One region of the Paenibacillus sp. JDR-2 genome, then DNA from elsewhere that is predicted to be linked to it. Evidence: a T-box and tRNA genes for the amino acid it is inferred to sense, from the RefSeq annotation. Region 1 holds a T-box; the other holds one or more tRNA genes.

Region 1 (3,412 bases):
TTTCCACATGCGTTTTGCCGTTTCTTCGTGTAGCGGATAGAGCACGAGCTTGACAAAAGATCTTGCCTTTGCGAGCGCTGCCGCATGTACCAGCTGCTGGTCCGACACATCCTGGAACGTGTCATAATACACGAGCGTTCCCTTGCGAGTGTCCAGCTCTTCTACGTGACCAAATGGTACCGTCCGGTTACCTCGATCCATCGACATCCCCCTTTGTCTACAGTTGCAAGATAGTATTGGTTTATTGATTCTTTTTCATTTCATGCTGCTTCGCTAACAGATTTGATTCTTCCTCAATCCGGCTAACGTCAATCCGTTCAAACAAGATTTTCAAATTCCTGATTTTGCGGTTGGCGGGAACGGAAGTAAACGTCCAACCCGGTTGGTCAAGCGTCAGGAATTTTCTTATTTCTTCGCAGGCAAACGGAATAAACGGATTTAATAATCGAGACAGATTGGCGATGATCTGAACGGATGCATGAAGCGTATTCCCGCATGCCGCTTTATCTTCTTTGATCTGGAGCCAAGGCTTCCGTTCGTCGAAATACTTATTGGCCCGGCGCACAGAAGCGAATATATGCTCAATAGCTTCTTTCAGATGCCCTTCTTCTATTAATGCTCCGCTTCTAGTATAACAGTCGTCGATCGTCTGCTTCCATTCATCGTTTAGATTACCCTCCGGGATAAGTCCTTCAAACGATTTATCGATAAAAGACAACGTTCGATTGACTAAATTCCCGAATGCGCCAAGCAATTCTCCGTTATGGCTATGAATGAATTCCCGCCAAGAAAAGTCCGTATCCCGGTTCTCTGGACCGTTGGCAATCAGAAAGTAACGAATGGAATCCGGCTGATAGCGACTTAGAATGTCCGGTACCCAGACTGCCCAGTTGTTGCTCGTGGAGAACTTCTTTCCTTCCAAGGTCATGTATTCGCAGGAGATAATCCGGTCGGGAAGATGCAGACCGCGGGCGCCCAACAATAATGCCGGCCAAATAACCGTATGAAAAGGTACATTGTCTTTGCCGTGCACGTAATAAGCCGTTAACTGATGCTTGCCCTCTTGCCAAAATAATTCCCAGCTGCCACCCGTTTCCGCGGCCCACTGCTTGCTTGCCGACAAATAACCGCTGACGGCTTCAATCCAGACATAGATTTTTTTATCCTCGAAGCCTTTTACGGGAACATCTACTCCCCAGGTTAAATCCCTCGTAACCGCACGGTCTTTCAGCCCTTCTCTCAAATATCTTTTCGTTATTTGGACCGCGTTGTCTTTCCAGCCGTCAGCATGGTCTACATACTCCGACAGGACATCCTGGAAGAGGGAAAGCGAAATATAATAATGCTCGGTAGGACGTTCAACCGGGGGATTGCCGCAAATCTTGCAGGTCTTATCCGTCAGGTCGGCTGGATCCAATAAAGTTGAGCAATAATCGCATTGATCTCCCCTCGCCCGGTTTCCGCAAACCGGGCAAGTCCCTTCAACGTAACGGTCTGGCAAAAATCTCCGGTCCGTCTCGCAGTAGGTTTGCTGGATCGTTTTCTTGTACAGATACCCGTTCTCCAATAAGCTTATAAACAGCTCTTTTACAACCTTATGGTGAAACTCCTGGTCCGTGCGCGTATACAGATTGTACGTAAATCCCAGCTTCTGAAAGCAATCCGTAAATTCCTGATGATAACGGTCAGCTATATCCCCCGGCGATACGCCTTCTTGCAGCGCTTGTACAGCAACCGGCGTGCCATGGCAGTCACTGCCCGAAACATACAAAACGGGATTGCCTTTTGCCCGAAAATAGCGGGCCAGCACATCACCCGGCAGCAAACTCGCGAGCCGCCCCAGATGCAGCGATCCATTCGCATAAGGCCATGCGCCGCCGATAAAAATAGGGTTCATGATATTCCCTCCTACTTAAAGTTTTAAAAATTGAAAAACAAAAAAACTCCCATCCCGAAGGGACGAGAGTTATCCTCACGTGTTACCACCCAATTTTATTAATGCCTCGCGGCATTAACCTCTTCAAGTACGACGCAGCCGCGTTTATACTCTAGCACGATAACGGGTGCGGGTTCCGGCGCAGTCTACAACCACTTGGGGTTCGGTGCGCAGCTCAGAGGCCATGTTCCCATCCTTATTCTTTACCCCTTCTCAGCAAACCGGGGCTCTCTGTACAAGACATCACGATGGTACTCTTCTCTTCGTTGCCATTAATCTGAATATTCAAGTTATTCGAATTATATTGGATATATTTACCTCTGTCAATAATACCCCTTAAGCTAGTCTGGTATTGTCACTGTTGTTACGGTATGGTAAGTTAATGCAGCTACCCCAACTATGATGAACCGCCAAGAAAGGATGACTCTCATGTTCAAGCTGCTCAGTAGAAGCATTCGCGACTTCCGCGCAGCGTATCCGCAGCTATTATTATTTGAATATTTATTTATGCTGGTAACCAGCGTTATCATTATCCCCATTATTACGTTAATTTTCAGCCGTATCCTGACCGTTATTGGGTCCGGTTCGCTTATGAACGATGATATCGTTCAGCTCGGCTTAAGCTGGCAGAGTATGGTTGGACTTACCGTCATTGCGCTTGTCGCTTCTTTTGCGATATTTATCGAGCTGTGCGTTCTTATTATCCTGGTTCAACAACGCTATTTCGGCAAACGGATCGCCATCATGGACGCCCTGTTTACCGCGCTTCGGCAGACGCCAAGCCTATTAGGCTTTGGTACCGTACAGCTGCTTGTCTTGCTGCTCGTGCTGATCCCGTTCGTCGACTCGCCGATGTCGGAATCATTCTACGCGCTGTTTAATCTTCCGATTGTACTGGAGCGCAGCGTCATGAACCTGTCCGTCGCGATGTCCGTTGTCTACTTGCTTATCTTGGTTGCAGCCGTCTATTTGGTGCTTCGATGGGTTTTCGTGCTGCATTATATCGTCCTTGAAGGGCATACCATCAGCCGCGCTATCCGGAGCAGTCTCGATCTGACAAGAGGCAAGCATTTCAAGGTGCTCACCTCTTTATTTTTAATAAATGCGCTTGTTATTGGTACAGGCTTTGCGACGCTTTCGTCGGTTTCCTTCCTGCCTCATTGGCTTAATCACAATGTGCTGAAGGCGTTCTCCGATCATTATTCCTTGACGCTGTCCACCATTTTTACGTACATGCTGACGCTGGCGATCATGCCTCTCAACATAATCGTGCTGACCCGGTTATTCTACGTGCTCAAACGGGAAAATGGGCAGTATTTACAGGATAATTTGAAGCTGTATCGCAGCACTCTCGGACGATTTGAAGATGCTCTGTCCAGTATGATGAAGCGTTTCGCTCACAAACGGACATTATTCGCATTATTAGCCGTTGTTTATGTAAGCCTTGCCTTATTCGTTGGCCTAAAAGCGAGCAGT
Region 2 (3,412 bases), 790 kb from region 1:
ATCTACCGATACGGAGAAGCTGCAGCGCGAGAAACCGGGCATCTGGGAAGCGCAATCTCCGGGTTATGAATTGTTCCAGAAGGTCATCAAAGGGGATATATCGGCGAAGGAAGCGCTCCAGGAATGGGAGACCAAAGGAAATGCCGTCCTCGAGAAGCTTAAAACGAATCCGAACGGCGGTACCGGCGAAGGCGTTGGTGGCGGCGGTCCAATCGTGAGACCGCTTGACGACACGGCCGTAGAAGCCGTACCGGCAGGTTAAAATTTAATATAGAAAAGCGGCTGTGCCCAGATTAGCTCTGGCCCAGCCGCTTTTTTTGTTCTTATAACCAAAAGGCAACGGAGCATTCATACTCCTAACCTTATCCTTGGAGGTCAAAGCTCTTATCAATATGCCATACTCCGCTTGCCGTCTTGCGCAGAAGATGCAGCTGGTCAATCATTGCAGCCAGGTCGACGGACGACATCCGGAGATTGCCGTAAAGATCGTGGAGCTCATCAGGCGGCATATTTTGCCCAATCGTCACATGCGGGGTGTAGACGAAGTTTGGTGACGGAACATGAAGCGGACCGCTGCAGACGGCTTCGTGGAGCCGGATCATCGGTGTTGGGTCCTCCAGCGCCAAATAAAGCACATGACTTGCTGGATAAAAGGAAGAAACGCGGTTGAACCGGACTTGAAACGGCTTTGTTTGTGAAGCAATGGCTTCCAGATGCTCGGTAATAGTAGGTAATTGCGCATCGGAGAGCTCTTCTTTTTCCCGGACCGTCATATGCGGCGGAATAATCGAATAATGCGGATCATGTCGAATACGCCAGCTGTTGGCGAAGTCCTGTACAGCTTTTGAAGGGAATACCGCAATGCCGTAAAGCATACTCATCAGCTCCTTTATTCGAATATAAGAAAGTTACGGGTTATCTTTATCCTGTACATATTTTTCACTTGCGAAACGTATGCTGCTCCTCCTGAAGACGGCGCTGCCGCTCGTATTTTGATTATACCCGATTTGCTTGATTTAACCGAATTTGGGCATTATATATCGCGAGGAGGGATCCGTTATGAAATGGATATATTGGGTACGGTTATACGAAACCAAATTTCAGGCTGGCTGTCTTGTAAGAAGAATGGAAAATGACTGGTGGGTGTATGGCTACGAATGCCCGCAGGAGATCGAGGTTTTCCGGTCGAGAAAAGGGCGTTATGGCGTACGCTTTCTTGTTTAAGCATATGTTGTGAAGGGCACAGCGATAAGTTCAAATAAAAAAAGTTCATTTTTTTTCCTCGATGAGAAATAAATGCTTGACTCTGCATATAGGAGTATAGTATATTAATTCATGTCGCCATTTCAATTTGATGACTTTAACAAATGGATATCGCGGGGTGGAGCAGCTCGGTAGCTCGTCGGGCTCATAACCCGAAGGCCGCAGGTTCAAATCCTGCCCCCGCAACCAACCACTCGACTGAAACGTGATTCTGACGTTTATCGAGGGCCCTTAGCTCAGTTGGTTAGAGCGGTCGGCTCATAACCGATTGGTCGTGGGTTCGAGTCCCTCAGGGCCCACCATTTGAAGCATCAAGACAAAATGCCGGGGTGGCGGAACTGGCAGACGCACAGGACTTAAAATCCTGCGGTGGGTGACCACCGTACGGGTTCGATTCCCGTCCTCGGCACCATTTTTCAGAACTACATAGGAATTATAAGATAAACCCCTTTCGATTGACCTCGTGGTCTTGAAAGGGGTTTTTACTTAAGTTTGAGTATGCTTGAGTATGGATGATTATCCCCGAATCCATTACAATAGGAAGACAATGTTGAAAGAAAAGGTGGTTCATGGATGGCGGGAAGCAAACATTATGTCGTCTGGGTCGGCAAGCAGCCGGGCGTGTACAAGAGTTGGCCGGAATGTCAGGCTCAGGTGAACGGATATCCGGAAGCGAAATATAAATCTTTTGAATCCAAAGATAAGGCGGAGGCCGCGTACAAGGAAGGCTGGAAGAACCATTGGGGCCAAGGGAAAGGGGCGGCAACGTCCGCCGCTTCGCCGGCAAAGAAGAAACCTGCCTTTTACGCCTCCAAGCCGGCTGCAGCGGCAGCAGAGGAACAAGAGATTGATTATGACAGCATCTCGGTTGATGTTGGCACACGGGGCAATCCGGGGCCGGTAGAATATAAAGGCGTGGATACGCAAACAGGCGATATCTTGTTCTATGTGGGTCCTATTCCGAATGGGACCAATAATCTTGGAGAGTTTATTGCGGTCGTTCATGCACTAGATTATCTCAAGAAAAAGGGAAGTAACCAAACGGTCTACAGCGACTCAAGAACGGCGTTGAGCTGGCTTAGGAACAAGAAGATTGCTTCCAGTCTCGTAAGAAACGCATCGACCAAGCAGATTTGGGAGCTGGCCGATTGGGCGCTGGATTGGCTGCGCAATAATACGTACGGCAATAAAGTCGTGAAATGGAATACGGAAGAATGGGGAGAAATCCGCGCGGATTTCGGACGGAAATAAGGGAGAAGACAGATGGATTTTCAGCTGAACAATGACTGGGCAGAGCTGCTGCACAGTGAGATGGACGAGCCTTACTTCAAGCAGATGGAAGAGCAGCTTGGTGAGCTTTATGAAACAAAGACCGTATACCCGAAGGCCGAGCATGTTTTTAATGCGCTTTCGTTTACGCCTTATGAGCAGACGAGAGTTGTCATTATCGGACAGGATCCTTATCATGGCCCGGGTCAGGCGCATGGGCTTAGCTTCTCGGTACAAGAGGGGATTGCTATACCGCCTTCTTTGAGAAATATCTATAAAGAGCTGCAGCAGGATATCGGCTGTCCGATTCCGCAGCATGGCTCTCTTGCGTCGTGGGCCAAGCAAGGGGTATTGCTTCTCAATACCGTCTTGACCGTTGAAGAGGGGCAGCCCAATTCGCATCAGAAGCTGGGCTGGGAACGGTTCACCGACCGGATTATCCGCAAGCTGAATGAACGGGAAGAACCGGTTGTCTTTATTTTATGGGGCAAGCATGCCCAGGATAAAGCTGCCTTTATAGATACTGGTAAGCATCCGGTTATCTCATCGGCGCATCCAAGCCCGTTGGCGGCAAGGAAAGGTTTTTTTGGCAGCCGTCCGTTCTCGAGAGTGAACGAGTATTTGCGGAGCCTTGGTTATACGGAGATTGATTGGAAACTGCCTGAGCAGCCGGAAGAAAATGAATAAGCAAAAAAAAGCCTCCCCGTCCATGTCGTAATGGTGGGGAGGCTTTTCATTGGAGCAATATTAGCTAGCCGAAGCCAAGCTGCTGACGGCTGTATCGGCATTAACTGGAGCCAAAACCGGCTTGTAAGCCGCGTCTACATAAGTGGTTGCGCTAACTTCAGTAATCACTTGCGGGTACATTTTGTTCGGATCC

The links. The T-box of region 1 lies ahead of metG (methionine--tRNA ligase). A T-box ahead of a tRNA ligase gene usually reads a tRNA of that ligase, here a tRNA-Met.
Region 2: it has a tRNA-Met gene. The T-box ahead of metG (methionine--tRNA ligase) is inferred to sense a tRNA for this amino acid. The anticodon was not compared.

What each region holds. Positions count from the first base shown of each region.
Region 1 covers NC_012914.1:3,594,830-3,598,241, reverse strand. The annotation lists gene PJDR2_RS15865 (hypothetical protein) at 1-201, opposite strand, end outside; gene metG (methionine--tRNA ligase) at 242-1,897, opposite strand; T-box leader at 1,953-2,212, opposite strand; gene PJDR2_RS15855 (glycerophosphodiester phosphodiesterase) at 2,366-3,412, shown strand, end outside.
Region 2 covers NC_012914.1:4,389,800-4,393,211, reverse strand. The annotation lists gene PJDR2_RS19415 (ABC transporter substrate-binding protein) at 1-262, shown strand, start outside; gene PJDR2_RS19410 (YjcG family protein) at 363-875, opposite strand; gene PJDR2_RS33250 (hypothetical protein) at 1,060-1,224, shown strand; tRNA gene PJDR2_RS19405 (tRNA-Met) at 1,376-1,452, shown strand; tRNA gene PJDR2_RS19400 (tRNA-Ile) at 1,489-1,565, shown strand; tRNA gene PJDR2_RS19395 (tRNA-Leu) at 1,587-1,675, shown strand; gene rnhA (ribonuclease H) at 1,837-2,514, shown strand; gene PJDR2_RS19385 (uracil-DNA glycosylase) at 2,527-3,219, shown strand; gene PJDR2_RS19380 (protease complex subunit PrcB family protein) at 3,280-3,412, opposite strand, start outside.